One region of the Pseudomonas rhizosphaerae genome, then DNA from elsewhere that is predicted to be linked to it. Evidence: predicted binding sites of a transcription regulator. Region 1 holds the regulator's gene; the other holds the start of a gene.
What was found. Region 1 encodes FliA, which starts transcription of late flagellar genes. Its sites were predicted from a motif close to CTAAAGTTTNNNNNNNNNNNGCCGNTAA; they were not measured.
Positions count from the first base shown of each region.

Region 2: LT40_RS05485 (methyl-accepting chemotaxis protein) is a predicted target of FliA. The motif match lies at 14,235-14,262, and genes of this name have one in related genera.

Region 1 covers NZ_CP009533.1:553,942-568,313, reverse strand. The annotation lists gene LT40_RS02555 (DUF2802 domain-containing protein) at 1-110, opposite strand, end outside; gene LT40_RS02550 (chemotaxis protein CheW) at 111-590, opposite strand; gene LT40_RS02545 (chemotaxis protein CheW) at 631-1,497, opposite strand; gene LT40_RS02540 (ParA family protein) at 1,497-2,285, opposite strand; gene motD (flagellar motor protein MotD) at 2,316-3,224, opposite strand; gene LT40_RS02530 (flagellar motor protein) at 3,236-3,976, opposite strand; gene LT40_RS02525 (protein-glutamate methylesterase/protein-glutamine glutaminase) at 3,976-5,097, opposite strand; gene LT40_RS02520 (chemotaxis protein CheA) at 5,114-7,327, opposite strand; gene LT40_RS02515 (protein phosphatase CheZ) at 7,385-8,173, opposite strand; gene LT40_RS02510 (chemotaxis response regulator CheY) at 8,193-8,567, opposite strand; gene fliA (RNA polymerase sigma factor FliA) at 8,694-9,440, opposite strand; gene fleN (flagellar synthesis regulator FleN) at 9,434-10,267, opposite strand; gene flhF (flagellar biosynthesis GTPase FlhF) at 10,386-11,705, opposite strand; gene flhA (flagellar biosynthesis protein FlhA) at 11,717-13,846, opposite strand; gene flhB (flagellar biosynthesis protein FlhB) at 14,074-14,372, opposite strand, start outside.
Region 2 covers NZ_CP009533.1:1,204,314-1,220,301, reverse strand. The annotation lists gene glpK (glycerol kinase GlpK) at 1-1,256, shown strand, start outside; gene LT40_RS05540 (DeoR/GlpR family transcriptional regulator) at 1,394-2,149, shown strand; gene glpD (glycerol-3-phosphate dehydrogenase) at 2,462-4,000, shown strand; gene LT40_RS21940 (PA1414 family protein) at 4,077-4,202, opposite strand; gene LT40_RS05530 (DMT family transporter) at 4,352-5,278, opposite strand; gene LT40_RS05525 (hypothetical protein) at 5,455-5,847, opposite strand; gene LT40_RS05520 (DEAD/DEAH box helicase) at 5,988-7,331, opposite strand; gene LT40_RS05515 (mechanosensitive ion channel family protein) at 7,516-8,781, shown strand; gene LT40_RS05510 (DUF3077 domain-containing protein) at 8,986-9,258, opposite strand; partial or broken gene LT40_RS21965 (HAMP domain-containing protein) at 10,018-11,043, shown strand; gene LT40_RS21960 (methyl-accepting chemotaxis protein) at 11,113-11,898, shown strand; gene LT40_RS05500 (hypothetical protein) at 11,982-12,263, opposite strand; gene LT40_RS05495 (nuclear transport factor 2 family protein) at 12,541-12,969, opposite strand; gene LT40_RS05490 (hypothetical protein) at 13,222-14,106, opposite strand; gene LT40_RS05485 (methyl-accepting chemotaxis protein) at 14,356-15,988, shown strand, end outside.

The DNA.
Region 1 (14,372 bases):
GCCGCCTGTTCGGCGGCCAACTGGCGCTGGCCTTTCTGATAGGACAGGAACAGCGAGACCGTTCCGACCCACAGCACTGCCAGCAGGACGACAGCAACCTCAAAGATCAATCAGATGTTCTCCAGTTCGGACCACTCTTCCTCGGACATCATCTTGTCCAGCTCCACCAGAATCAGCAACTCGCCATTCTTGTTGCACACACCCTGGATGAACTTGGCCGACTCGTCGTTACCGACGTTGGGCGCAGTCTCGACCTCAGACTGGCGCAAGTAGACGACCTCGGCCACGCTGTCGACCAGAATCCCCACCACCTGCTTGTCGGCCTCGATGATGACGATACGCGTGTTATCGCTGACGTCGCTGGAGTCCAGGCCGAAGCGCTGACGCGTATCGATCACGGTGACCACGTTGCCGCGCAGGTTGATGATACCCAGCACGTAGCTGGGTGCACCGGGCACCGGCGCGATCTCGGTGTAGCGCAACACCTCCTGCACCTGCATCACATTGATGCCGTAGGTTTCATTGTCCAGACGGAAGGTGACCCACTGCAGGATCGGATCTTCGGAACCTTGGGCGGACGACTTCTTCATGCTACTAACCCCTCAAATGCCATGACGGCGGCGTGTTCATTCAATTCTTGGTGGTGGTTGTGGCGGCAGGCTTGCCCGGCGCCGAGGTGACCGCGTGCAGATGCCGCGCGCCACCGCTGGCGATCAGCTCGGCCAGCTCGGCGACGTCCAGCAGCGCACACATGTGTTCGATGACGGTTCCTGCCAGCCAGGGCCGCTGGCCGCGCTGGCTGCGCCACTTGATCTCGCTGGGATCCAGGCGCAACGAGCGGCTGACCTGATGCACGGCCAGGCCCCACTCGTAACCTTGCACCGAAATCACATACTGCAAACCCTGGCGAAAATCGTCGCGGTAGCGATCGGGCATGACCCAGCGCGCGGTATCGAGCACTTTGAGGTTGCCACTGTTGCTGGGCAGGATGCCGAGAAACCAGTCCGGTTGGCCGAACAGCGGCGTCAGGGTCTGACCGGCCAGCGCATAGATCGAGCCCAGGCACACCAGCGGAACCGCCAGGGTCAACCCGGCGACGTCGAACAGCAAGCACTCGAACGGCTCGTCGGCCCAACTGGGCCGGCCGTCGAGTGCGGCCAGCAGCGGCCGCGGGCCGGCGGCCGGCAGATGGACTTCGACCACGGGGGCGACCAGCGCGGGCTCGGCCTGCGGCTGTGGATCGGCAACGGGCGCGGGTGTCGACGTCTGCACCGGTGCTGGTATCAATGGCACCGGGCCTGGCAATGGTGATGGCTGCAGGCTGACGGCATCGCGTGCCTGCTCTTCGAGAACGGCAGCCTGGAACTCGTCGAGCCTGTCCAGGCCCAGATCGAGCTCATGTGCTTCGAACGCCTCGGTGGCTTCTTGCAACAGGCCGTCCAGGTAGGACTGCAACGCCACCTGGGGCCGCTGGGCAATGTCGACGGGACGGTTCATCAGGCTACCTGCGCGACGAGTTGTTGGGCCAGCAAATGCTTGAGCAAGGCACGATAGGCGACCACGCCACGGCTCTTGCCGTCGAAGCGCGAGGGTGTCTGTCCGGCCCGGCTGGCATCGCGCAGACGGGTGTCCACCGGGATGTACCCCGGCCATATGTGCTGCGGGTAGTCGTCGCGCAGGGTGCGCAAGGTGCTCAGCGAAGCCTGGGTACGACGGTCGAACAGGGTCGGGATGATGCTGTACGGCAGGGCCTGCCGGCGCGAACGGTTGATCATGGTCAAGGTACTGACCATGCGTTCCAGGCCTTTGACCGCCAAGTGCTCGGTCTGCACCGGAATCACCAGCTGCTGGCTGGCCGCCAATGCATTGACCATGAGCACGCCCAGCAACGGCGGGCTGTCGATCACCGCGTAGTCGAAATCCTGCCACAGTTGCGCCAGCGTCTTGGCGATCACCAGGCCCAGCCCGCTTTGCCCCGGTTGCTGGCGCTCCAGAGTGGCCAGTGCGGTACTCGACGGCAGCAGCGAGACATTGGCCTCACCGGTCGGCAGCAGCAGTTGCTGCGCCAGGCCTGCGGGCACGGCGCCCTTGTGCAGGAACAGGTCGAAACAGCTGTGGGCCAGCTCGTCCGGGTTGTGTCCGAAATAGCTGGTCATCGAACCGTGGGGATCGAGATCGACCACAACCACACGCTTGCCTGCCTCGGCCAGCAAACCCGCCAAGGCGATCGAGGTGGTGGTCTTGCCGACCCCGCCTTTCTGATTGGCTACTGCCCAGACTCTCATGATGGTGGTTCCCCTCGGTAAAACGGCGCACTACCGAGATAGTGAGGCTTCGGGTGATGGGCCGGGCGGCGGACTTTTGACAGAGCCAGCCGCCGACGGCACTGTTAGCGGCGTCAGTGCAGTTTGTGTGCCAGCCCGGCGCAACGCTGCATCCGGCTGCGCATTGGCGCTGCCTGAACTGGTGATGCTGCGACGCACATCAAGGTTGCGCGAGATCACCAGCACCACCCGACGGTTGCGCCCTCGCCCGTCGGCGGTGGCGTTGCTGGCCACGGGTTGGAATTCGCCATAGCCGACTGCGGCCATGCGCCGTGGATTGATCCCTTCCATGGCCATCATGCGCACGATGCTCGCCGCGCGAGCGGTCGACAGCTCCCAGTTGGTCGGGTACTGCGCCGTGCTGATGGGCAGGTTGTCGGTGAAACCCTCGACATGCACCGGGTTGTCGAACGGCTTGAGAATGGTCGCGACCTTGTCGACGATCGAGAACGCCATGTCGCTGGGCATGGCATCGCCGCTGCCGAACAGCAGGCTGGACTTGAGTTCGATCTCGATCCACAGCTCGTTGCCGCGCACGGTCAGTTGATCCGAAGCGATCAGGTCGCCGAATGCCTGGCGCACATCGTTGGCGATGGTCTGCAGCGGATCGACCGCTTCGTCGATGGCCGCCTGTGTTTGCTCGCTGTCAGTCACCAGAGGCTGCGCCGCACGCGTCGTCAAAGGTCGTTCCTCGCCAATCGGGATGGGCCTCATACTGCGGTCCGGATCGTTGAACACCCCGACCAATGCTTGCGAAAGCACCTTGTACTTGCCTTCATTGACCGACGAGATCGAATACATCACCACGAAGAACGCAAACAGCAAGGTAATGAAGTCGGCGTACGACACCAGCCAACGCTCGTGATTTTCCGGCTCTTCAATGCGTCGACGACGGGCCATGGCATGCTCTCCTAGTCGAGGTAGCCTTGCAGCTTCGTTTCGATGGAGCGCGGGTTCTCACCCTCGGCGATGGACAGCAAGCCTTCGAGCAGCATTTCCCGGTAGGCCGCCTGCCTCTGGGCCAGTGCCTTGAGCTTATGGGCCACGGGCAGTAACAGCAGGTTGGCGCTGGCCACGCCGTAGATCGTCGCCACGAACGCCACGGCGATGCCATTGCCCAGCTGGCTGGGGTCGGCCAGGTTGCCCATCACGTGGATCAACCCCATGACCGCGCCAATGATCCCGATGGTGGGCGCATAGCCGCCCATGCTTTCGAATACCTTGGCCGCATGCAGGTCACGGGTTTCACGGTTGTACAGATCGACTTCGAGAATGCTACGGATGGCGGCCGGCTCGGCGCCATCGACCAGCAGCTGCAAGCCCTTGCGGGCGTAGTCGTCGGGTTCCGCTTCGGCGCTGGCTTCCAGCCCCAGCAAACCTTCCTTGCGCGACACCAGGCTCCAGTTCACCACCCGATCGATACCGCCGGCCATGTCGATACGGGGCGGAAAGAGGATCCAGCGAACGTTGTGCAAGGCCCGCTTGAACGCGCTCATGGGTGACTGGATGAGTGCGGCAGCCAAGGTTCCACCGATCACGATCAGTGCCGCCGGACCGTTGAGCAGAGCCGACAGGTGACCACCCTCGAGAAAGTTGCCACCGATGATGGCGACGAACGCGAGGATGATCCCGATCAGGCTCAGTACATCCATCAGCCGCACGCCTCGACCAGGTGCCGACCGATATCGTCGAGGCTGTAGACGGCGTCGGCCAGGCCTGCCTTGACGATGGCCATGGGCATGCCATAGATGACGCAGCTCGCTTCGTCCTGGGCCCAGACCTGGCTGCCACCCTGCTTGAGCAGGCGCGCGCCTTCGCGACCGTCGGCGCCCATGCCGGTGAGTACCACCGCCAGCACCTTGTCACCGTAGGACTTGGCCGCCGAACCAAAGGTGATATCCACGCATGGCTTGTAGTTCAGCCGCTCGTCACCCGGGAGAATCTTCACCGCGCCGCGGCCGTCGATCATCATCTGCTTGCCACCGGGCGCCAGCAAGGCTAGCCCAGGACGCAGCACATCACCGTCTTCCGCTTCCTTGACGGTGATTCGGCACAGCTTGTCGAGCCGCTCGGCGAACGCTCGGGTGAACGCGGCCGGCATGTGCTGGACCAGGACGATGGGCGTCGGAAAATGAGCGGGCAGCTGGGTCAATACCCGCTGCAACGCCACTGGTCCGCCGGTGGAGGTACCGATAGCGACCAGCTTGTAGGGCTTGCGCCGCGGTGCCGCGCTGCTGGCCGTCGGCGCCGGAGCACGTGCCGGGGTGACTGGTGCCGGTGTGCGCGTCGGCGCTGCCCGCGAAGACACAGGAGCGGCGCTCGCCCCGGCTGCAGCCGTCGGCACTGGCGCGGCGACATGCGCGCCCAGTCGGCGGTTGCTACGCGACAGGGTGTGGACTTTCTCGCACAGCATCTGCTTGACCTTCTCGGGGTTGCGAGAAATGTCTTCGAAGTTCTTTGGCAGGTAATCCACGGCCCCTGCATCGAGGGCGTCGAGGGTCACTCGGGCGCCTTCGTGGGTCAGGGAGGAAAACATCAATACCGGGGTAGGACAGCGCTGCATGATATGACGCACGGCCGTGATGCCGTCCATCATCGGCATCTCGTAGTCCATGGTGATTACATCGGGCTTGAGTGCCTGGGCCTGGTCGATCGCTTCGCGGCCATTGGTGGCGGTCCCGACCACCTGGATGGTGGGGTCCGACGAAAGAATTTCCGAGACGCGGCGGCGGAAGAAACCAGAATCATCCACCACCAGGACCTTGACTGCCATAAACACTCCACTACGATCAGATACGCCGCGTGGCGTAGCGCTTGAGCATGCTCGGTACATCGAGGATCAAGGCGATTCGGCCGTCACCGGTGATGGTGGCGCCGGACATGCCGGGCGTGCCCTGCAGCATCTTGCCCAAGGGCTTGATCACCACTTCTTCCTGGCCAACCAATTGATCGACCACGAAGCCGATGCGCTGGGTGCCGACCGTGAGAATGACCACGTGCCCCTCGCCCTGCTCCTCGTGCGCGGCCGACTTGACCAGCCAGCGCTTGAGATAGAACAAGGGCAGTGCCTTGTCGCGCACGATGACCACTTCCTGACCGTCGACGACGTTGGTGCGCGAGAGGTCCAGGTGGAAGATCTCGTTGACGTTGACCAGCGGAAAAGCAAACGCCTGGTTGCCCAGCATCACCATCAGGGTGGGCATGATCGCCAAGGTCAACGGCACCTTGATGACAATCTTCGAACCCTGGTCCTTGGCCGAGAAAATGTTGATCGAGCCGTTGAGCTGGCTGATCTTGGTCTTGACCACGTCCATGCCGACGCCGCGGCCCGACACGTCGGAAATTTCCGTCTTGGTGGAGAAGCCCGGCGCGAAAATCAGGTTGTAGCAGTCGGATTCGCTGAGGCGGTCGGCCGCGTCGCGGTCCATCAGGCCCTTTTCCACGGCCTTGGCGCGCAGGACCGCAGGGTCCATGCCCTTGCCGTCGTCGCTGATCGACAACAGGATGTGGTCGCCTTCCTGCTCCGCCGACAACACCACGCGCCCGCCGCGCGCCTTGCCGTTGCGCTCGCGTTCCTCGGGCGTCTCGATGCCATGGTCGACGGCGTTGCGCACCAAGTGCACCAACGGGTCGGCCAGGGCTTCGACCAGATTCTTGTCCAGGTCGGTTTCTTCACCGACCAGCTCAAGGTTGATTTCCTTCTTCAATTGCCGGGCCAGGTCGCGGACCAGGCGCGGGAAGCGCCCGAAGACCTTCTTGATCGGCTGCATGCGGGTCTTCATGACCGCGGTCTGCAGGTCGGCCGTAACCACGTCCAGGTTGGACACCGCCTTGGACATGGCCTCGTCGCTGCTGTTGGAGCCCAGGCGTACCAGACGGTTACGCACCAGCACCAGCTCGCCCACCATGTTCATGATTTCGTCGAGGCGCGCAGTGTCGACCCTTACCGTCGTCTCGGCCTCGCTGGCGACCGGCTTCTCGGCCACCGGAGCACGCGCAGGCGCTGCCTCGGTCTTGCGCGGCGCCGCCACTGGCACGGCAGCGGCGGCAGCTACGGGCTGGGCGTCGGGCACGCTGGCGACATCGCTGAACTTGCCCTTGCCATGCAACTGGTCGAGCAGTGATTCGAATTCGTCGTCGGTGATCTGGTCGCTTTTCGGAGCCGGGACCTCGGCAGGCGGTTGCACCTTGACCGCTTCGGAGGTGAACGTGCCCTTGCCATGCAGCTGGTCGAGCAGCGCCTCGAACTCGTCGTCGGTGATCTCGTCGCCAGGTGCGGCGGGCGTGCTGGAAACCGGTGCCGCACTGGCAGGTCCAGATCCAGGCGCAGCCTCGGACGTCACGGTCGGTGCCAGCGCATCGACCGCGAACTGACCCTTGCCGTGCAACTGATCGAGCAGCGATTCGAATTCGTCGTCGGTGATCTCGTCACTGGCCGCGCCATCGCGTGCAACAGCGGCAGCGATCGGCGTTGCGGCCTGCGCCTTGGCTGCGTTCAGCGAATCGAGCAGTTGCTCGAATTCGTCGTCGGTGATGTCTTCGCTGGGCGTTGCAGCCGGCGCGGCGACCGGCACCGGCACCGCCACGGGCGCTGCTGGAGGTGCAACGACAGCTGCCGGTTCGGCCAGACGCGCAAGGGCATCGAGCAACTGCGGACTGGCCGGCGTGACCGGGGCGCGCTCACGCACCTCGGAGAACATGCCGTTGACCGCGTCAAGTGCTTCGAGCACCACGTCCATGAGTTCGGAATCGACCCGGCGCTCACCTTTGCGCAAGATGTCGAAGACGTTCTCGGCGATGTGGCAGCACTCCACCAGCTCGTTGAGCTGGAGGAAGCCGGCGCCGCCTTTTACAGTGTGAAAACCGCGAAAAATTGCATTGAGCAAGTCGGCATCATCGGGACGGCTTTCCAGCTCGACCAGTTGTTCGGACAGTTGCTCGAGAATTTCGCCGGCCTCTACCAGGAAATCCTGAAGGATTTCTTCGTCGGCGCCGAAGCTCATGTGGATGCTCCCTGGAGTACGTGATTAACGGTCAACACAGTCGGGCGAGGCGTCGGCCTAGAAGCCCAGACTGGACAGCAGATCGTCGACATCGTCCTGACCGGATACGACGTCTTCACGTTTATCGGCATGGATCTGCGGACCTTCACCCTTGGCGGGATGTTTTTCTTGATCTTTTTCGGCACGCAGCTGTTCGTGGTCATGCTGGATGCCGGCGAAGCGATCAACCTGGCTGGCCATCAGGACCAGTTTGAGCAGGTTGCTCTCCACTTCGGTGACCAGCGCAGTGACGCGCTTGATGACCTGGCCGGTGAGGTCTTGGTAGTCCTGGGCCAGGACAATATCGTTCAGGTGGCTGGCCACTTCCCGATTGCCCTGCTCGCTGCGGGTCAGAAACCCGTCGACCCGGCGCGCCAGTTCGCGAAACTCGTCGGCGGCCACTTCACGGCGCATGAAGCGCTGCCAGTCGACGCTCAAGGCGCTGGCCTCGGCACTCAAGGTGTTGAGCACCGGCGTGCTCTGCTCGACCAGGTCCATCGTCCGGTTGGCCGCGCTCTCGGTCAGGCGCACCACATACGACAAGCGTTCGGTCGCATCGGTGATCTGCGAAACTTCTTCGGCCTGGGGAATGTTCGGATCGATCTGGAAACTGACGATGGCGCTGTGCAGCTCGCGCGTCAGCTTGCCCACTTCCTGGTACAGGCCGCGGTCGCGGGTCTGGTTCAGCTCGTGGATCAATTGCACCGCTTCACCGAACCGGCCTTTTTCAAGGCTGTCCACCAGCTCCACGGCGTGTTTCTTCAGGGTCGACTCGAAGTCCCCCAATGTGCTTTGTTTGTGATCCATTGCGCCCCCGTTGCAGAATTCAGCTATTGACGCGCTCGAAAATCTTTTCGATTTTTTCTTTCAGCACTTGCGCAGTGAAAGGCTTGACCACATACCCGTTGACCCCGGCCTGGGCGGCTTCGATGATCTGCTCGCGCTTGGCTTCGGCGGTCACCATGAGCACCGGCAGGTGCTTGAGGCGATCGTCGGCACGCACCTGGCGCAGCAGGTCGATGCCGGACATGCCGGGCATGTTCCAGTCGGTGACGAGGAAATCGAAGTTACCGCTGAGCAGCATCGGCAAGGCCGTGTTGCCATCATCGGCCTCGGCGGTGTTGGTGAAGCCCAGGTCACGCAGCAGATTCTTGATGATGCGCCGCATCGTCGAGAAATCGTCGACGATGAGGATTTTCATGTTCTTGTCCAATTAGACCTCCAGCAGTCTTGAACACGCCCAGCCCCTGGACGTGCATAACAATCGAATCCGATTACATCCACTACCACTGCAGACCAGCCCCGAACGCTTGGGAAACCCAGTACTTCAGCGTGCCCGCCACTCCCCCAGGCGCCCGCGCAGTCGCGCGGCGCACTGGCTGTGCAGCTGGCTGACGCGCGACTCGCTGACACCCAGTACCTCGCCGATTTCCTTGAGGTTCAGCTCTTCGTCGTAATACAGCGACAAGACCAGCTTTTCCCGCTCGGGCAGGTTGGCGATGGCCTCGGCCAGCGCGCCCTGGAAGCGCTCGTCCTCCAGATCCCGCGAAGGCTCCAGCGAACCGCTGGCGCCGTCTTCGTGCAGGCCCTCGTGCTCGCCGTCCTGCAGCAGGTCGTCGAAACTGAACAAGCGACTGCCCAGGGTATCGTTCAGGATCCCGTAGTAATCATCCAGACTCAGATTGAGTTCGGCCGCAATCTCGTGATCTTTAGCGTCGCGGCCGGTTTTCGATTCAATTCGTCGAATGGCGTCGCTGACCATGCGCGTATTGCGGTGTACCGAACGCGGCGCCCAGTCACCCTTGCGCACTTCGTCGAGCATCGCGCCGCGGATACGAATGCCGGCATAGGTCTCGAAACTGGCGCCCTTGCTCGAATCGTATTTGGTCGAGACCTCCAGCAGGCCGATCATGCCGGCCTGGATCAGGTCTTCCACCTGCACGCTGGCCGGCAGTCGCGCCAGCAGGTGATAGGCGATGCGCTTGACCAGCGGTGCGTATTGCTCGATCAGCTGATGCTGCTGCGAGTCGCGCGACGCCTTGCTGTACATACGGTATCCGCTGGCGCTCATGATACGGGCCCTGCACTGGTTTGCTGCACCAGGCGTTCGACGAAGAACTCCAGGTGGCCGCGGGGATTGGCCGGCAACGGCCAGGTGTCTACCTTCTGCGCGATGGCCTTGAAGGCCAGCGAGCATTTGGAGCGGGGAAATGCCTCGTAGACGGCGCGCTGCTTCTGTACGGCCTTGCGCACCGACTCGTCGTACGGCACGGCGCCGACGTACTGCAGGGCAACGTCGAGGAAGCGATCGGTCACCTTGGTCAGCTTGGCGAACAGGTTGCGCCCTTCCTGAGGGCTCTGCGCCATGTTGGCCAGGACCCGGAAACGGTTCATGCCGTAGTCGCGGTTGAGCAGCTTGATCAGGGCGTAGGCGTCAGTGATCGAGGTGGGCTCGTCGCACACCACCAGCAGGACTTCCTGGGCCGCGCGGACGAAGCTGACCACCGAATCGCCGATGCCGGCGGCCGTGTCGATGATCAGCACGTCGAGGTTGTCGCCCACATCGCTGAAGGCCTGGATCAGACCGGCATGCTGGGCCGGGGTCAGGTGGACCATGCTCTGGGTGCCGGAAGCCGCCGGCACGACGCGGATTCCGCCAGGGCCCTGCAACATCACGTCGCGCAGTTCGCAGCGGCCTTCGATCACATCCGCCAGGGTGCGCTTGGGGGTCAGGCCCAACAACACGTCGACGTTGGCCAGGCCAAGGTCGGCGTCCAGCAACATGACCCGGCGGCCGAGCTCGGCCAACGCCAGGGACAAGTTCACTGACACATTAGTCTTGCCGACGCCACCTTTGCCGCCGGTCACCGCGATCACCTGTACGGGATGCATGCTGCCCATGTTCGTTCTTTACCTTGTCTAGACCGAGGCCACACCAGTGGCTGCCAGTTCGATTGCTCGAGTATTTCCTGGCAACCCTACGATGCAGGAAGATTGTGCTTGCCTAACGTTCTTCACCTCAGCCAACTCGCTTGTCGGGGCTGTGGTAGAGCCCTGCGAACATATCGGCCATGGCCTCTTCGCTGGGCTCTTCTTGCATTTGCACGCTGACCGCGCGGCTGACCAACTGGTGCCGGCGCGGCAAATGCAAGTCGTCGGGGATGCGCGGCCCATCGGTGAGATAGGCAATCGGCAGTTCCTGACTGATGGCCAGGCTCAGCACTTCGCCGAGACAGGCCGTTTCATCGAGTTTGGTCAGGATGCACCCGGCCAGACCGCAACGTTTGTAACTGTGGTAAGCCGCGGTGAGTACCTGCTTCTGGCTGGTGGTTGCCAGCACCAGGTAGTTGCGGGCGTTGATCCCACGCCCGGCCAGGCTCTCGAGCTGCATGCGCAGTGCCGGATCGCTGGCTTGCAGGCCAGCGGTGTCGATCAACACCACGCGCTTGCGCAGCAGGGGTTCCAGCGCCTGTACCAATGACTGGCCCGGATCGACCTGAGTCACCGAAACATTGAGAATACGGCCCAGGGTCTTGAGCTGCTCCTGGGCACCGATGCGAAAACTGTCCATGCTCACCAGCGCCACGCTCTGGGAGCCGTACTTGAGCACATAGCGCGCTGCCAGCTTGGCCAGGGTGGTGGTCTTGCCCATGCCGGCAGGACCGACCATGGCGATCACGCCGCCTTCTTCGAGCGGTTCGACTTCCGGCGTGCGAATCATACGCGCCAAGTGCGCCAGCAGCATGCGCCATGCCTGCCGGGGCTCATGAATTTCACTGGTCAGGTTCAACAGTTCGCGAGCGATCGGGCCGGACAGGCCGATGCGCTGCAAGCGACGCCACAGATTGGCCTGCGCTGGCTTGCTGCCCTGCAGTTGGCTCCAGGCCAGAGAGCCCAGCTGCACTTCGAGCAGCTGACGCAGGCCGTTGAGTTCCGAACGCATGGAATCGAACAGGCGCTGGTCGACGGCAGGCTGTGGCGCCGGCGCGGCCTGGGCACGCACGGGCTCTTCGCGACGCGGTTCCACCAGCGGCTCGGCGGCGGTCAGCGGCAGGCCGGCAACCAGTTGACGGTTGGTGGCCGCATCGGTTTCGCCGCGGGTGCTCAGCTCGGCCTGGGCAGACACGATGCGCGACTGGGTCTTGCGCAGCTCTTCTTCCAACTCGAGGTTGGGCACGCGCGGCGCCAGGGCCGACAGCTTGTAGTCCAGCGCAGCGGTCAGCTCGACGCCGCCAGCGATGCGACGGTTGCCAATGATGGCAGCGTCGGCACCCAGCTCATCGCGGACCAATTTCATGGCCTGACGCATGTCGGCGGCGAAAAATCGCTTCACTTGCATAACCCACTACCTCAGCCGTTGGGCCCTACTGTCGCAACGATGGTGACTTGCTTGTTATCAGGGATTTCCTGATAGGCCAGTACATGAAGGTTGGGGATCGCCAGGCGCCCGAAGCGCGAGAGCATCGCGCGGACCGGACCGGCCACCAGCAGTATCACCGGTTGGCCCTGCATCTCCTGCCGCTGCGCCGCATCGATCAAGGATCGTTGCAGCTTCTCCGCCATGCTCGGTTCCAGCAAAACGCCTTCTTCCTGACCCTGACCAGCCTTCTGCAGACTATTGAGCAATATCTGTTCCAACCTTGGCTCCAAGGTGATAACTGGCAGCTCAGACTCAATGCCTACAATGCTTTGCACGATTGCGCGGGACAAACCGACCCTGACCGCCTGAACCAGAGCGGCGGTATCTTGACTCCGGTGACCATTGTTGGCGATGGCTTCGGCGATGCTGCGGATATCCCGCACAGGCACCTGTTCGGCCAGCAACGCCTGCAACACCTTGAGCAGCGAAGACAGCGAAAGGATACCCGGAACCAGCTCTTCAGCCAGCTTTGGCGAGCCTTTTGCCAGCACTTGCAGCAATTGCTGGACCTCTTCGTGACCGATCAACTCGTGGGCGTGCTTCTGCAAGATCTGGTTCAAGTGCGTGGCCACTACCGTACTGGCATCGACCACGGTGTAGCCCAGCGACTGGGCCTGGCTGCGCAGGTTGACATCGATCCACACCGCGTCCAGACCAAACGCCGGATCTTTGGCGGTGATGCCGTTGAGCGATCCGAACACCTGACCAGGGTTGATCGCCAGCTCTCGGTCCGGGTAGATCTCGGCTTCGGCGAGAATCACCCCCATGAGCGTCAAACGATAGGCGCTGGGCGCCAGGTCGAGGTTGTCGCGGATATGGACGGTGGGCATCAGGAAGCCCAGGTCCTGGGACAGCTTCTTGCGTACACCCTTGATCCGCGCCAGGAGTTGGCCACCCTGGTTGCGATCCACCAGAGGAATCAGGCGATAGCCGACTTCCAGGCCGATCATGTCGATGGGCGTCACGTCGTCCCAGCCCAGCTCCTTGGTTTCCTGGGTGCGCGTCGGCGACGGCAGCAGTTCCTGTTGACGCTGCACTTCGGCCAGGGCCAGCTCCTTGACGTCGTTCTGCTTTTTCCACAGCAGGTAGGCCGCGCCACCGGCGACGGCACCCAGGGTGATGAAGGCCACGTGGGGCATGCCGGGCACCAGGCCCATGATGACCATCAGCGCGCCAGAGACGGCCAGCGCCTTGGGCGAAGCGAACATCTGCCGCTGGATCTGCTTGCCCATTTCCTCGGAGCCCGAGGCGCGGGTCACCATGATCGCCGCTGCGGTAGAGAGCAGCAGCGAGGGCAATTGCGCTACCAGACCATCACCGATGGTCAACAGGGCATAGACTTTGCCCGCCTCGGCGAACGGCATGTTGTGCTGCAGCATCCCGACCAGGATGCCGCCGATGAGGTTGATGAACAGAATCAGCAGACCGGCGATGGCGTCGCCGCGGACGAACTTGCTGGCACCGTCCATGGAACCGTAGAACTCGGCTTCGGCGGCCACTTCGCTGCGGCGGGCCTTGGCCTGGTTCTGATCGATGAGGCCGGCGTTGAGGTCGGCGTCGATGGCCATCTGCTTGCCGGGCATGGCATCCAGGGTGAAACGCGCGCTCACTTCCGAGATGCGCCCGGCGCCCTTGGTGACCACCACGAAGTTGATGATCATGAGGATGGCGAACACCACGATACCAACGATGTAGTTACCGCCGATCACCACTTCGCCGAACGCCTGGACCACCTTGCCCGCAGCGGCGTGACCTTCCTGGCCGTGGAGCATGATGACCCGCGTCGACGCTACGTTGAGTGCCAGGCGCAGCAGCGTGGCCACCAGCAGGATGGTGGGGAACACGGCAAAATCCAGCGGCCGCATGGCGTAGACGCACACCAGCAGAACGACGATGGACAAGGCGATGTTGAAGGTGAAGAAGACGTCGAGCAGCAGTGCCGGGATCGGCAGCATCATCATCGCCAGCATCACCAGCAACAGCAGCGGCACCCCGAGGTTGCCGCGGCCCAGGCCAACGATGTTGCTACGAGCGGTGTTGATTAATTGAGAGCGATCCACCGGCATTCCCCACTTCCCCAAGCGAACTTTTGACGCGCGAGGCGTCCTGCCAGGGGGCAGTGCAAGAAGGGGTCCAACTTTTGTTGGAGGGGGTTAAAGATTATTGGGGGGCTGCCGAGATGGAGTAAATCCCTTCTATCGGAGGCGCAGCCTTCGCGGCCAATGACCGCTCCCACAAGGGGGGCATCTGTGGGAGCGGTCATCGGCCGCGAAAAGTCCGACACGCACTAGCTGTCTCGCTGCAAATCCGGTGGGATCGGCAGGTCATGCAGCGGATCCGGCCGCTTGCCTCGCCCCGCCTGGTATTGGCGAATCTGGTAGACATAAGCCAGCACCTGGGCCACCGCCAGGTACAACCCTGCCGGAATCTGCTGCTCGATCTCCGTGGAATAGAAGATCGAGCGCGCCAATGCCGGCGATTCCAGCACCTGGATACGGTGCTCGTTGCCGATCTCGCGAATCTTCAAGGCAATGAAGTCCGAGCCCTTGGCCAGCAGCACCGGCGCATTGCCTTTCTCCGGGTCGT
Region 2 (15,988 bases), 650 kb from region 1:
TCACCAACCAGCGTGAAACCACCGTGGTCTGGGACAAGAACAGCGGTCGCCCGATCTACAACGCCGTGGTCTGGCAGTGCCGACGCAGCACCGAGATCTGCCAGCAGCTCAAGCGCGATGGCATGGAAGACTACATCAAGCAGACCACCGGCCTGGTCGTCGATCCGTATTTCTCGGGCACCAAGCTCAAGTGGATCCTGGACAACGTCGAAGGCAGCCGCGAGCGCGCCCGCAACGGCGAATTGCTGTTCGGTACCATCGATAGCTGGCTGATCTGGAAATTCACCGGCGGCAAGGTCCACGTCACCGACTACACCAACGCCTCGCGCACCATGCTCTTCAACATCCACACCCTGGAGTGGGACGAGAAGATGCTGCAGACCCTGGACATCCCGCGCGAGATGCTGCCAGAGGTCAAGTCGTCGTCGGAAGTCTACGGCCATACCAAGAGCGGCATCGCCATCGCCGGGATCGCCGGCGACCAGCAGGCCGCCCTGTTCGGCCAGATGTGCGTAGAGCCCGGCCAGGCCAAGAACACCTACGGCACCGGTTGCTTCCTGCTGATGAACACCGGCAAGAAGGCCGTGACTTCCCAGCACGGGATGCTCACCACCATCGGCTGCGGCCCTCGTGGCGAAGTGGCCTACGCCCTGGAAGGCGCCGTGTTCAACGGCGGCTCGACCGTGCAGTGGCTGCGCGACGAACTGAAGATCGTCAACGACGCCTACGACACCGAATACTTCGCCAGCAAGGTCAAGAACACCAACGGTGTCTACCTGGTGCCCGCCTTCACCGGCCTGGGCGCACCCTACTGGGACCCCTATGCCCGTGGCGCGTTGTTCGGCCTGACCCGTGGCGTGCGTGTCGACCACATCATTCGCGCCGCGCTGGAGTCGATCGCCTACCAGACCCGCGACGTGCTCGACGCCATGCAACAGGACTCCGGCGAACGCCTGAGCGCCCTGCGCGTGGACGGCGGCGCGGTGGCCAACAATTTCCTCATGCAGTTCCAGGCCGACATCCTCGGCACGCCGGTGGAGCGTCCGCAGATGCGCGAAACCACGGCACTGGGCGCCGCCTACCTGGCGGGCCTGGCGTGTGGCTTCTGGGGCAGCCTGGACGAGCTGCGCGGCAAAGCCGTGATCGAACGCACCTTCGAGCCGCTGCTCGACGAAACCGGCAAGGAGAAACTCTACGCCGGCTGGAAAAAGGCCGTCGAGCGTACCCGCGACTGGGAACCGCACGAAGAGCAGTGATCGAGCAGGCACCGACCGGGCAATCCGGCCGGTGCCTTGCGGATTGATGCAATGCCGGCCCCTGCAATCAAGTCTGGCGATGGGGGCCTTTCCTGCGGCATCATGCATGCTTTTGCATGGCAGCCAAAGGAAGCCCCATGAACCTGCCTCCCCGCCAACAGCAGATACTGGAACTGGTACGCGAACGCGGCTATGTCAGCATCGAGGAAATGGCCCAGCTGTTCGTCGTGACACCGCAGACCATCCGCCGCGACATCAACCAGCTGGCCGAGGTCAACCTGCTGCGCCGTTACCACGGTGGCGCCGCTTACGACTCGAGCATCGAGAACACGGCCTACGCCATGCGTGCCGACCAGATGCGTGACGAAAAACAACGCATCGCCGAAGCCATCGCCGCCCAGATCCCCGACCACGCCTCGCTGTTCATCAACATCGGCACCACTACCGAATCCATCGCCCGCGCCCTGCTCAACCACAGCCACCTGAAGATCATCACCAACAACCTGCACGTGGCCTCGATCCTCAGCGGCAAAGACGACTTCGATGTACTGCTGGCCGGTGGCAATGTGCGTCGCGACGGCGGCGTGGTGGGTCAGGCGAGTATCGATTTCATCACCCAGTTCAAGGTCGACTTCGCCCTGGTCGGCATCAGCGGCATCGACGAAGACGGCAGCCTGCTCGACTTCGACTACCAAGAGGTTCGCGTCAGCCAGGCGATCATCGCCAACGCCCGGCAGGTCATTCTGGCCGCCGACTCGAGCAAATTCGGCCGCAATGCCATGGTTCGTCTGGGCCCGATCAGCCTGATCGATTGCCTGGTCACCGACCAACCGCCCGTCCCCGCCCTGCTGCAACTGCTGCAGCAACACAAGATCCGCCTCGAAATCGTCTGATCCTACGCGCGCTCCTACTGCAGAGAGCGCGTATCCGTGTAGCAGCGGCGCAAGCCGCGTCGGCGGTCGTCCGGCATGGCTAACCGCGCCCGGTCTCTTCCTCTCCCAGAACCCCACCCAGCAACGCTTGCGACCTGGCGCGCACGCGCTCGATGTTCACATTTCTTCGCTTTCGCCTGCACCGATCAACAAATTCAATCATCTTCAACTGGCTAACCCCTACGTATTGGGCTAGTATTTTCGGAATTGAACATCGATGTTCGAATTCAAAGCACTCATTCGAACGCTCCTTGATAAACGCAGGAGGCTGCCATGCCCCATTCGACCTTGCCCCGCCAACCGTTGGCTGAAATCTACGACGTCGCCGTGATCGGTGGTGGTATCAATGGTGTGGGGATCGCCGCCGACGCTGCCGGGCGTAGGCTCTCCGTCTTTCTCTGCGAGAAGGACGACCTTGCCAGCCACACCTCGTCGGCCAGCAGCAAGCTGATCCACGGTGGCCTGCGTTATCTGGAACACCATGAATTCCGCCTGGTGCGCGAAGCGCTGGCCGAACGCGAAGTGCTGCTGGCCAAGGCCCCGCACATCGTCAAGCCGATGCGTTTCGTGCTGCCGCACCGGCCTCATCTGCGTCCTGCGTGGATGATCCGTGCCGGCCTGTTCCTTTACGACAACCTGGGCAAGCGAGAAAAACTGCCCGGCTCGCGCAGCCTGCGTTTCGGTGCCGACAGTGCACTGAAGCCAGAGATTACCCGTGGCTTCGAATACTCCGACTGCTGGGTGGACGACGCCCGCCTGGTGGTATTGAACGCCATGGCCGCGCGGGAAAAAGGCGCGCACATCCACACCCGCACTCGTTGTGTCGACGCGAAGCGTGTGGACGGTATCTGGCAGGTCAATCTGCAGCGCGAAGACGGCAGCACCTTCACGTTGAAGGCGCGCGCACTGGTCAACGCAGCGGGCCCATGGGTGGCCAAGTTCATCCGCGACGACTTGCAGTTGCAATCTCAGTACGGCATTCGCCTGATCCAAGGCAGTCACTTGATCGTCCCGCGCCTGTACGAAGGCGAGCAAGCGCACATTCTGCAGAACGAAGACCAGCGCATCGTCTTCACTATTCCGTATCTGGACCGCTTCACCATCCTGGGCACCACCGACCGCGAGTACACCGGCGACCCGTCCAAGGTGGAAATCACCGATGCCGAAACCGACTACATCCTCAAGGTGGTCAACGCGCACTTCAAGAAACAGGTCAGCCGCAGCGACATCGTGCGCACCTATTCCGGTGTTCGCCCGCTGTGCAACGATGAGTCGGACAACCCGTCGGCCATCACCCGCGACTACACCCTGTCACTCAGCGGTGGCCAGGGCGAGGCACCGATCCTGTCGGTGTTCGGCGGCAAGCTGACGACCTATCGCAAGCTGGCGGAATCGGCCATGGCACAACTCAAGCCGTTCTTCGCGCAGATGCGCGGTAGCTGGACGGCGACCAGTGCCCTGCCTGGCGGCGAAGACATGACCACGCCCCAGGCGCTGGCGCAATCCATGCGCGCCAAGGCGCCATGGCTGCCAAGCGGGCTGGCCGAGCGTTGGGCCGTCAGCTATGGCAGCCGCAGCCTGCGCCTGATCGAAGGCGCGCAGTCGCTGGCCGATCTGGGCGAAGAGCTCGGTGCAGGCCTGTATAGCCGCGAAGTCGATTACCTGTACGAGCACGAATGGGCTACGCGCAGCGACGACGTACTGTGGCGCCGCAGCAAGCTGGGCCTGTTCGTCGACGAAGCGGCTGCGGCTCGCCTGGATGCCTACCTGGCTAAAATCGACGCCAGCCGGGCGAATACTCAGGCGGCTTGAACCACGCCAGTATTACCCGTAACGAAAAACGCCCCGTAAGGGGCGTTTTGCATGGCGCGAGGCAGGCTGAGAAGGCTCAGCGCCGTGGACGCTGCCGAGGTCGGTGGTTATCGGCCGGGATCGGCACGGGCTGCGGTGGTGGCGGCACCAGCCCAAGTGCGACAGCCAGATCATGGAGCCAGTTGTACAAGTTTCCGTTCATATCGCCCCCCTTCAGGGAAAAGCCCGAGCGACGGTCATGGTCCGTCGCTTCTGTTCGATCATAGCGCTAAGCGACGTAGGATGCATGCACGCACTTGTGTCGAAAAGTCGCAGTCCTATCAATTGATCATCGGCCTGGCGAGTAATTCATTACGTTATCCAGATTCGCAGCTTTCGGCGCACCCACTGCTCGGCACTGACCAGGGTGATGCCCAACAGCACGCACATCGCACCCAGGATGAAGTTGATGCTCAGTGGCTCGCCCAGCAGCACCACCCCGAACGTCACGCCAAACAACGGGGTCATGAACGAGAACACGGCAAGGTTGGACGCCAGGTAGCGGCGCAGCAGCCAGAACCAGATCAAAAAGCTGGCGAAAGAGACCACAACGCCCTGGAACAACACGCTGGCGACCCCGATTGGCGTGAAGCTCACATGACTGAACTGGCCCGTGGCCAGGGCGATGATCAACAGTCCCACCACGCAGACGATCAACTGGTAGAACAGCGTCAGGGCAACGGGCGCTTCGGACAGCCGCGAGGTGCGCACCACGACCGTGGTCGCGCCCCAGCACAGGCCCGCCATCAAGCCCATGGCATCGCCCAGCAACATACGCCGATCCAAGTGCTGCCAGGAAATCCCGCCGGCAAAGGCGAAGGCGATACCGCTGAACGCCAAGGCAATGCCCAGCCACTGCAAGGGTCGCAGGCGTTCGGTTGGCAACAGAGCATGCAGGCCAAGGGCGGTAAACACCGGCGCGGTGTAGAGAAACACCGACATGTGCGCCGCCGAGGTCAGCTTCAAGCCTTCGGCAATGAACAGGAACTCCAGGCCAAACAACGACCCGGCGACCAGCCCGGCACGCCAGGTGTAGGGCACATGCCCCCAACCACCGCGCCAACAGAGCAGCATCGCCACCAGCACAGCGGAAATACCCGAGCGCATGGCCGCCTGCATCACCGGCGCGATATCGGCGGCGGCCCATTTGATGGTGACCTGCTGGATACCCCAGATCAGGCACAGACCCAGCATGACCTTGAGGGCGAAGCCATCGGTTTGACGACGTTCTGCGCTCATCGGTGAATCGACCACGGCATGACGGTGCTCTCCGCAAGGAAAACACCAGTGTATCAAGCCATTCATCACAAAGCGTTCGCGGCCATCAGTCGCGCTCACGACTTGCGCTTTGCAATACGTGGGAGCGGTCAGCGGCCGCGAAGGGCACACCTCTACATCAGCTCATCCGCATTGAGTCAGACAATCTGCGGTTTACTAGCCACTTCGTCAAAGGTCGCCGGGTCCAGCGCATCGTCCTGGTCGTCGAGCACTTCAAGCCCGTGGTCATTATCCGGAATGCTGCTGTCTATCAGGCTCAACAGGCTGGACCCGCGCAGGGTCAGCTGGAAATTGTGTCCCGTGCCGCCTTCGCTGTCTGGTCGCTGCTCGATGAACCCTCGTTCTAGCAACAGCTTTTCATAGTCACGGGCTTGGGCCGCCAGCTCGTCAATATGAGCAGGCGTGTCACCCTGCGCCGTGGTCGCCTCTGCGTGGTCCTGGGCATAGCGGTGTGCAGCGAAATCCTGGTTGGCGCCATTCTGCACTTCGTGCAACAGACGCTCGATCAACTGCCAGTCGTAAGTGGTCATCCGGAAGAACCTCCAACACATGAGTGAAAGGGCTTGCCAGGCATGGGACCGGGTGCGTGCGAGGGAGTTGCGGGAAGACGGCTTAGCGGGGTGTTTTGGCAGGTCTGGCCTCCAACGGAGGCAGACCCGCCAGGCGGGTGTTACTCGCTGACGGCAGGCTTGCGGCGCTTGAGCGGCGCCATCCCGTCCTGACTCACCAATGCCGGAGTATCGGCCTTGGGACGGTTGACGCTCTTGCGCTTGGTCGGGCCCTTGGCGACGCTTTTCTTGTCGCCCTTCTTGTCCTTGTCGGTCTTTTTCTTCTTCACGCCGACCGCCTTGCCCGACGCCTTGACCTTCTTCGGTCCGCCGTAGGTCCCCTTCACTTCCTTGATCACGCGACGCTCGAAGGTCTGCTTGAGGTAGCGTTCGATGCTGGACATCAGGTTCCAGTCACCGTGGCAGATCAGGGATATCGCTAGGCCTTCGTTGCCGGCACGGCCGGTGCGGCCGATGCGGTGCACATAGTCATCGCCGCTGCGCGGCATGTCGAAGTTGACTACCAAGTCCAGACCGTCCACATCCAGACCACGCGCCGCCACGTCGGTGGCCACAAGGATCTTCACGCCACCCTGCTTGAGGCGGTCGATGGCCAGCTTGCGATCCTTCTGGTCCTTGTCACCGTGCAGCACGAACGCCTTGTATTCCTGTGCCACCAGCCGCCCGTAGATGCGATCGGCCATGGCCCTGGTATTGGTGAAGACGATGGCTTTCTGGTACGTCTCGTTGGCCAGCAGCCAGTTGAGGATCTGCTCTTTATGGACGTTGTGGTCGGCCGTGACGATCTGCTGGCGAGTCCCCTCGGCCAGTTGGCTGACGTTGTTGATCAGCAGGTGCTCCGGGTCTTTCAGTACCTTGCCGATCATCTCGCGCAGACCCGCACCGCCGGTGGTGGCCGAGAACAGCAGGGTCTGTTCGCGCTGGGCGCACTCCTGGCTCAGGCGCGTCACGTCTTCGGAGAAACCCATGTCGAGCATGCGGTCGGCTTCGTCGAGCACCAGCACTTCGACGTTCTTGAGGTCCAGGTTGCCGGCGTTGAGCTGCTCCAGCAGGCGGCCCGGCGTACCGATGAGGATATCCGGCACCTTGCGCAGCATGGCGGCCTGCACCTTGAAGTCTTCGCCGCCGGTGATCAGGCCAGCCTTGATGAAGGTGAACTGGCTGAAGCGCTCCACTTCCTTCAAGGTCTGCTGCGCCAACTCACGGGTCGGCAGCAGGATCACGGCACGGATGTCCACACGGACCTTGGCCGGACCCATCAAGCGGTTGAGGATCGGCAGCACGAATGCCGCGGTCTTGCCGCTGCCGGTTTGCGCCGTCACCCGCAGGTCGCGCCCTTGCAAGGCCAAAGGAATGGCCGCTACCTGCACCGGCGTCGGCTCGACAAATTTCAGCTCGGCGACGGCTTTGAGCAGGCGTTCATGCAGGGCGAATTGGGAAAACACGGGTGTTACCTCGACGGAGTACATAAATTCGACTGCATAGGGTACCGGTTTGCGGACGATTAGCCGAATTTCTTTACCCGTAACTGGGTAAATTGCATGCAAATCTTTCCAGGCGTGGCGATTGCCCTGCGCAATGGGCTTTAATCCCCGCCCCCTTTTCAACTCGGGAGCTGCACGCCCACCCATGAATATCGAATCGCTCTGGCAACAAACTGTCACCTTCATCACGGGCCTCGACGACCAGCCGGTCCTGCAGGCCGGTGTGTCGCTGTTCCTGCTGCTGATCGCCGCCTTCACCCTGGGCCGCCTGGCACGCTTTCTCACCCTGCACGCGGTCAAGCTGCTCAGTCGCCGCCCTTCGCTGCACTGGCTCACCGACTTCCTGCACAACAAGGTCTTCCATCGCCTGGCGCAGATGACGCCGTCGCTGGTGGTGCAGTTCAGCCTGGGCCTGATCCCGGTGCTGAGCGACAACAGCAAGCACGTCATCGGCAACATCGCCCTGGGCTTCACCATCCTGTTCATGGTGCTGGCCCTGGGCGCCCTGCTCAACGCCCTGCTAGACATCTACGCCCGCACCGAACACGCTCGCACCCGCTCGATCAAGGGCTACGTGCAACTGGCGAAGATGATCCTGTACATCTTCGGCGCGATCATCATCGTCGCTACCTTGATCGACCGCTCGCCGTTGCTGCTGCTGTCCGGCCTGGGTGCCATGTCTGCGGTCATTCTTTTGGTCTACAAGGACACCCTGCTGTCGTTCGTGGCCAGTGTGCAGTTGACCAGCAACGACATGCTACGCGTCGGCGACTGGATCGAAATGCCCCAGGTAGGCGCCGACGGCGATGTCGTCGACATCACCCTGCACACGGTGAAGATCCAGAACTTCGACAAGACCATCGTTTCCATTCCCACCTGGCGGCTGATGAGCGAGTCGTTCAAGAACTGGCGCGGCATGCAGCAGTCCGGCGGCCGGCGCATCAAGCGCGCCCTGAACATCGATGCCAGCGGCGTGCGTTTTCTCGACGAACAGGAACAACTGCGCCTGACCCAGGTGCATCTGCTTAGTGGCTACGTCAGCAGCAAGCAGGCCGAACTCAAGGCCTGGAACGCAGCCCAAGGCGAAGTGGCAGAACTGTCCGCCAACCAGCGCCGCATGACCAACTTGGGCACCTTCCGCGCCTACGCCCTGGCGTACCTCAACGCGCACCCCGACATCCAGCCGAACATGACCTGCATGGTCCGACAGATGGAAGCCACCGCCGAAGGCGTACCCCTGGAAATCTACTGCTTCACCCGCACCACGGCCTGGGCCGAGTACGAGCGGATTCAGGGCGATATCTTCGATTACCTGCTGGCCGTGCTGCCGGAGTTCGGGCTAAGCGTGTACCAGAAGCCCAGCGGCGCGGATTTGCGCGGTGGGTTGGTGGCGGTGACTGCCCACAGTTGAATACCAGTCCCTTGTGGGAGCGGTCCGTGGCCGCGAACCAGGCGCTGCGGTATGCCAGGCACTCCGCGGCGCGCCCTTCGCGGCCTTAAGTGGGAACGGGGCGGGCGGCGAGCCCTCTGCCCGCGAAGAAGGCACCTCCCACATGGAGCCATGCTCATTCCTTCAGAAATCAGATATTCCTGGCAAACGCCTGAAGGCGATAGCCTAACCCGTCGCCTTCGCTCCCTCAGCCAGATCCTCGATAACCGCCTTCGCCATTTCCCCCAGATACAACGCCGGCCACAGCAACGCAGCTACCGAATCCCCCTCCACCGCCTCCAGCAGCGCCTGATTCACGCTCGCCTGCAGCATCGCTGCATATTCGAGCGCCGCATCGGCGGGAACATTGGAGTTGACCAGAAATAACGTGTGCGAGCCGTCGCCGCACCGGGCGAACGAAGTGATACCCAAGGTTTTGCAGTTATGCAGAGTAGTCATGGTGTGATGATCCGTATCGAGTGAGGAATCGACACCCTCTGCCGCCAAGCAGGAAGGGTGGCGAATTGCACAAGGTTGGCGGACCGGGATACGAACCGGCACCTCCGAAGAGGTCCCTGCGCAACCCGCCATGACACGACATCGCGGGCATAAAAAACGCCGCGATGGGTGGGGCGGCGCTTTGCGCCGTATCTCTCAGGCCGCCAAGCCTGGGTCACTGAATGTGCAGCGACGGTGGGGAGGTTAGCTTGAAGGGAGGGTGATCGCAACTTGCGGTGCACTGAGGAGCGGTCCGTGGCCGCGAAACAGGCGCTGCGGTGTGCCAGGCACTACGCGGTGCGCCCTTCGCGGCCAATGACCGCTCCTACGGGGTGCCAGTGCCTTTCTGTAGGAGCGGTCCGTGGCCGCGAAGCAGGCGCCGCGGTGTGCCAGGCACTACGCGGTGCGCCCTTCGCGGCCGATGACCGCTCCCACGGGTGGGCTGAGTGGTTGACCAGAAATGGTTTGTGTGAAAAGACGCGGCGCTCGATGAAGTGATACCGATGGGTACCGTGAAGACAACCACACAGCCGAAATCACGCACCCGATCTCATGTTCACGCGCATGCAGCCGACAAAGCTCAAGGCCAGGGTTGTCCGCGCAATCATTTGACGCCCTCCGCCGCTTGCCCCCTGTCCGATCCGCTGCCCAACAGCGCTACCGCATCACTGGCTCTGTGCTCAGTATTCGCCTACTCACGCCTTGGAACCCTTCGCGTCCATGAACCTGAAATTCAGCCATAAAATCCTGATCGCCGGCTGCAGCATCGTCATCCTGGCGTTTGCATTGTTTACGGTCTACAACGACTACCTTCAGCGCAGTTCCATCCAGCAAAACCTCAGTGCGTCGGTCAAGCAATCGGGCGAACTGACGGCAAGCAGCGTCAAGAACTGGCTCAGCGGTCGGATCCTGGTGATCGAGAACCTGCGCCAGAACATTGCCTACCAGGCAGACAAGGCCGACTACGCCGGGTTGCTGGATCAGCCCGTCATCACCAGCAATTTTCAATTCACCTACATGGGTCAGGCAGACGGCACCTTCACCCAACGCCCCGATACTCAGATGCCTGCGGGCTACGATCCGCGCCAACGGCCCTGGTACAAGGCTGCGGTGAGTGCAGATCAGGTCATGCTCACGCCACCCTATCTGGCCTCGGTCGGTGGCCTGGTTGTCACCGTGGCAGCGCCCGTTAAAAGCCAGGGCCGACTGATGGGCGTGGTCGGCGGCGATCTGAGCCTCGATACATTGGTGCAGATCATCAATTCGGTGGATTTTGGCGGTATCGGCCACGCGTTTCTGGTCAGCGGTGACGGCCAGGTGCTGGTGTCGCCGGACAAGGATCAGGTCATGAAAAACCTGAAAGACGTCTACCCCGGCAACACCCCTCGCATCGAGAAGAATCTGCAGGAAGTCATCCTCAATGGCCAGGAACGACTGCTCTCGTTCACGCCGGTCACGGGGCTGCCTTCGGCGGACTGGTACGTGGGTCTGTCGATCGACAAGGACAAGGCCTACGCGCCGCTGCGCCAGTTCCGTACGTCGGCGCTGATCGCCATGATAGTCGCGGTGATCGCCATTGCGCTGCTGCTGACCCTGCTCATCAACGTCTTGATGCGCCCATTGGTCACCATGGGCCGGGCGATGCGGGATATCGCGCAGGGCGAAGGTGACTTGACGCGTCGCCTGGTCGTTGAAAGCCGCGATGAATTCGGCGAACTCGGTACCTCGTTCAATCAGTTCGTCGAGCGTATCCACGCCTCCATCGGCGAAGTGTCCTCGGCCACCCGCGAAGTACATGCGCTGTCGCAACGCGTGATGCACTCTTCCAACCAGTCGATTGCCGGTTCCGACGAGCAAAGCGCTCGCACCGAGAGCGTTGCCGCTGCAATCAACGAGCTGGGCGCCGCGGCCCAGGAGATTGCGCGCAATGCAGCGCAAGCGTCGCGTCAGGCCAGTGATGCCAGCAGTCAAGCCGACGACGGTCGCCAGGTGATGTCGCGTACCATCGAGGCCATAAGCACCTTGTCCGAGAAAATCAGTCTGTCATGCGAGCAGATCGAGACCCTGAATGCCGGTACCGACAACATTGGCCATATCCTCGACGTGATCAAAGGTATTTCCCAGCAGACCAACCTGCTGGCCTTGAACGCGGCAATCGAGGCGGCGCGGGCAGGTGAAGCCGGCCGCGGATTTGCGGTGGTGGCCGATGAAGTTCGAAATCTGGCGCACCGCACCCAGCAGTCTGCCGAAGAAATCCACAAGATGATCACGACGCTTCAGGTGGGTTCGCGCGAGGCGGTGGTGACGATGAACACCAGCCAGGCTTCCAGCCAGGAAAGCATGGCGGTGGCCAATCAGGCCGGTGACCGCTTGAGCATCGTGACCCAGCGCATCGGCGAGATCGACGGCATGAACCAATCGGTGGCTGCGGCGACCGAGGAGCAGACCTCGGTGGTGGAGGCGCTCAATGTGGACATCAGTCAAATCAACATGCTCAACCAGCAGGGCGTGACCAACCTCACCGAGACGCTGCGCAATTGCGACGCCCTTTCCCAACAAGCCAACCGTTTGAAGCAGTTGGTGGACAGCTTCAAAATCTAACTGTTTTGCCGCAGCGGACAATTGGCCGTGCCCGCTGCTCCTTCAGGCCAATGCTTCATGGGATTTGAAGCTGCGGACCTGATTCAACCTTCAGACTTGGCCTTGTCCTCTCGTTCAGCGGTCGATTGCTGGGTCTCGTTTTTTTCGTCACCGTCCTTCATCCACGGCTTGGCGCTTTGCTGCGCCTTGTCGATCGTCTCGTTGATCTGCTTGGCGGATTCGCTGAAGGTATCGCGCGCTGCCTCGACCAATTGCGTCTTGGATGTTTCGATGACTTTGTTCGCAGCGGTCTCGGCGGCGTCACAGCCCGCAAGAAGAACGGTCAGCGCGACGACGGCCGGGTAAACGATCAGTCTGGACGGCATGGAAACCTCTATAGGAAATTGGACTGCGCCAGATCATACCGTTGCCCGTTTTGGCCGAAGTAGGGATTCTGAGTCAAGGTGTTTCTTAGTGGAGCTCGTCCGCCCAGCGGGCTTTTGAAGGGACTGGTATGACACCCCCGCAGGACGCCGAAGACTCCATATGGGAGCGGGGTGTGACCGCAAAGAGCACGCCGCAGTGTGTCGGGAACTGCGCGGTGAACCCTTCGCGGCCAATGACCGCTCCTACACTGGACTCACGACTGCTTGGACGCAGGTATCAGAAGCGAAAGGCCTGACGGCCGATCAATAGCCACTCGCCATTCTGTTTCTGCCAGATCTGAAAGTTTTCGATTTCAGTAGGCACGACTTTTCCGCTGTTCACAGCCTGAGCCGAAAAATGATTGCGCACCAAAGCGACATCCCCGGACAGGGTGATCTTCTGGTTGAGCATTTTCAGCTCGTTAAAGGCGCTTTTACCGGTTTCGATGTCGGCGATAAACGCTCGCTTGTCTTGAATGTTGCCACTCGAATGACCATAGGTCAGATTCTCGGCCGTCAGTGCATTGAGTTGCGCAATATCCTTGTGCCACATGGCCTGCGTCAGCCTATCCACGGCAGCGGCGACATCAGTTTCATCGGGGGATGCAGCAGCCACGTAGCCCGTGAACAGGCACAGGAAACCCACTAGTAGTGTCAGCTTTTTCATGCACAGATCCTTTTGTTGTAATTGTAGGATACGAAAAGAAGAAGTCGCAGATGACCGTGCTTGTCCGTCATCATACAACAATCGCGATTCTGCCTGTCGTCTGCGCGAAATTGCAACTATTAGTAAATGACGGTGGCGGATCAGGAATCGACCTGCATTACCGACGAAGTATTCGGTGTCACCGGCGGCAATCCACTGCCCTGATCCTTGCGCTGGAATGGGCATCGCCTACGGCACGCCCGCCCTCCTCTTTCAATACGCCATGGACAGACTCAAGGTCACCTGAGGCACCACGCTGTCGGTCTCTCCATCCGGGCCGCTGAGTTCACGCAGGGTGCCATCGCGGTAGATGGCCAGGGCCTCGGCGCGGGCGCTCCAGCGGGTTTCGCTCCACTGGAAAGGCTGCTCGAGTGCCAGACCTGTGCGGGCGTACAGGCGGTCGCCAGAATCAGGACCATAGAAACCGTTCCAGCCGACCCCGACGGCACTGGGAAAACTCAAGCGTAAGCCTGCATCGCTCAAATCCACACCTGGCTCCAGACTGCCCTGTGTATACAAGCCGCTGTCGCCTTGAGTGCGGCTGGTGACTGCCAGCCCCGGTCGCCAGGCACCAAATCCCGTTTCAGCCTGGTAAGCCATGGTGAAGCTCGCCTCCTGGGTGGTGGCGGCGACATCGTTGGGGCTGGTCTTGACGGTATAGACGAAGCCCAGTCGCAGCCCCTCGCTGGGCGAAACCACCAGGCCCAGCAGGTTGTTGCTTTCGTACCAGCGTCGCGGGCTCACCGTTTCGTCGCTCGACGGGCTATGGAAACCGTTGCTGGTGCTGAACACCAGCCAGGCGTCGGCGCTGCCGTCGGCGGCCTGGTGCAGGTCCAGCGCGAAGCCGGCCTGGGCGTGCAGTGGAATGCGACCCAGGCTGGCCGCGTCATCGTCGTAGTTGCCGCGGGAGAAGTCGCCGTTGCGCGCATCGATGCTCAGTTGCGGGTGAAAGCGACCGGACGTCTCGCCGATGTCGACACTGCCCAGTGCGGCATCTTCGGTTTCGATGGACGGCACGCTGCGCGTTGCAGCCAAGCTGGGTTGCATGACAGCCGCCAGCGCGGCGGCGAGCAGAGTAAGGCGAGGTACGGTGGGCATGCGCGGAAGCTCGGTGAGGAAGGTCGCTGTATAGACTGCGCACGGTTGGGAAAGTACCGACAAACACCGCCCGTTCATGCCCTTTGCGCCATTCGGACTCACCGTTTGTCTGGTCGTTGGTATACCGCATTCAGCTTTACCGTTCGTCGCCGATAGGTAGGAAGCAGCCTAAAACCCATTCGAAGAAAACACGCTGCACGCCTTGCCCTTTTCTGCCGACCAACACTTATAAATCCAGCGGAATATTCCATGAACATCAAACAGAAATTGACCTGGGGCTTTGCGGTCATCGCGTGTCTCCCGGTGATCGTGGTCGCCGTGCTTGTCGTCTTCAACCTGCGTGAAGCCGCCAGGGCTGAGTTCGTTGACAGCAGCGGCCGCGAGATTCGTCAGATCGACAATGGAATAAAGCAGTTTTTCGACGGCATCAGCCAGAACGTCGAATACCTCGCCAAGGACCCTCGCATCGTGGCTGCTCGGGATCTGAAGAACTATTCAGGCGCCGACGCGCCGCAAATTCCCCTGACCGAGAACAATCAGCGCCTGCTCGAGATCTTCGATGGCTTTGCCAAGACCCACCCAAGCACGGCCTACCTGTCCATGGGAATGAGTGATGGCGGTTACGCCAGCTGGCCCAACGACCCCAAGATCGCCAACTACGATCCGCGCCAGCGGCCCTGGTACAAAGCCGCGATGGCGGCGCCTGGCACCACGGTTCGCACCGATGCCTACTACTGGGCGGCGGACGATGTGTCGCTGATCGGCACGGTGCACAGCGTCACCGACACTGCTGGCCAGGTGGTCGGCGTGGTTGGCCTGGATGTGTCGCTCAAGCAGATGACCGAGCTGGTGAAGAACATCAAGCTGGGTAACAGCGGTTACCTGATGCTGATCGAGGCCAACGGCAACGTGTTGGTGGATGCCCGCGATGCACAACACAACTTCAAGCCGCTGGCCGAGCTTGGCGGCAACTATGCCGAGCTGGCCAGGCATGGCGACGGTGCGACCCAGATCGAGATCGACGGCAAGGTCTACATGGCCAATATCGTCAGCTCATCTGGCCTGGGCTGGCGTTTCATCGGCCTGATCGAGCGCGAAGAAGTGATGGCTCAGGCTTCTAACCTGACGTGGCTGATCGCGGCCATCGCCGCCGTTCTGGCCGTGGTGTTCGCCATCGTGGGTGCGAGCTTCGCCGGGGTCATCGTGCGGCCGATCCGTGGCGTCGCCAATGGTCTGCAGGAGATCGCCGAAGGCGAAGGCGACCTGACGCGTCAGCTCAAGGTCCAGGGCAAGGATGAAACGGCGGCGCTGGCGGGCTGGTTCAATCAGTTCGTCGGGATGATTGCCCAGTTGGTGCAGCGCATCGGTACTGCATCTTCCGATCTGCAGGCGGCGGCTGCCGATACCCATGAAGTGGCGCGCCACATGGACGAAGTCGCTGGTCGCCAGCGCGAAGCGGTGGAACTGGTGAGCACGGCGTTCAACGAAATGGTCGCCACCGCCAACGAAGTGGCGCGTTCCTGCGGCCAGGCGGCAACCAGCGCCGACAACGGCTATCAGGAAGTCCATGACGGCCAGCAGCGCATCGGCGAAGCGACCACCTGCGTCCTCAAGCTGAGTTCGGAGCTGCAGCAATCCACCGAAACCATGCAACTGCTGCAACAAGACAGCAAGAACATCAACAGCATTCTGGACACCATTCGCTCCATCGCCGAGCAGACCAACCTGCTCGCCCTCAATGCTGCCATCGAGGCGGCCCGCGCCGGCGATCAGGGTCGCGGGTTTGCGGTGGTCGCCGACGAGGTGCGCGCGCTGGCCCGTCGTACCGCCGATTCAACCGGGGAGATCGATGGCCTGTTGGGTAATCTGGCCCGTCGGACGC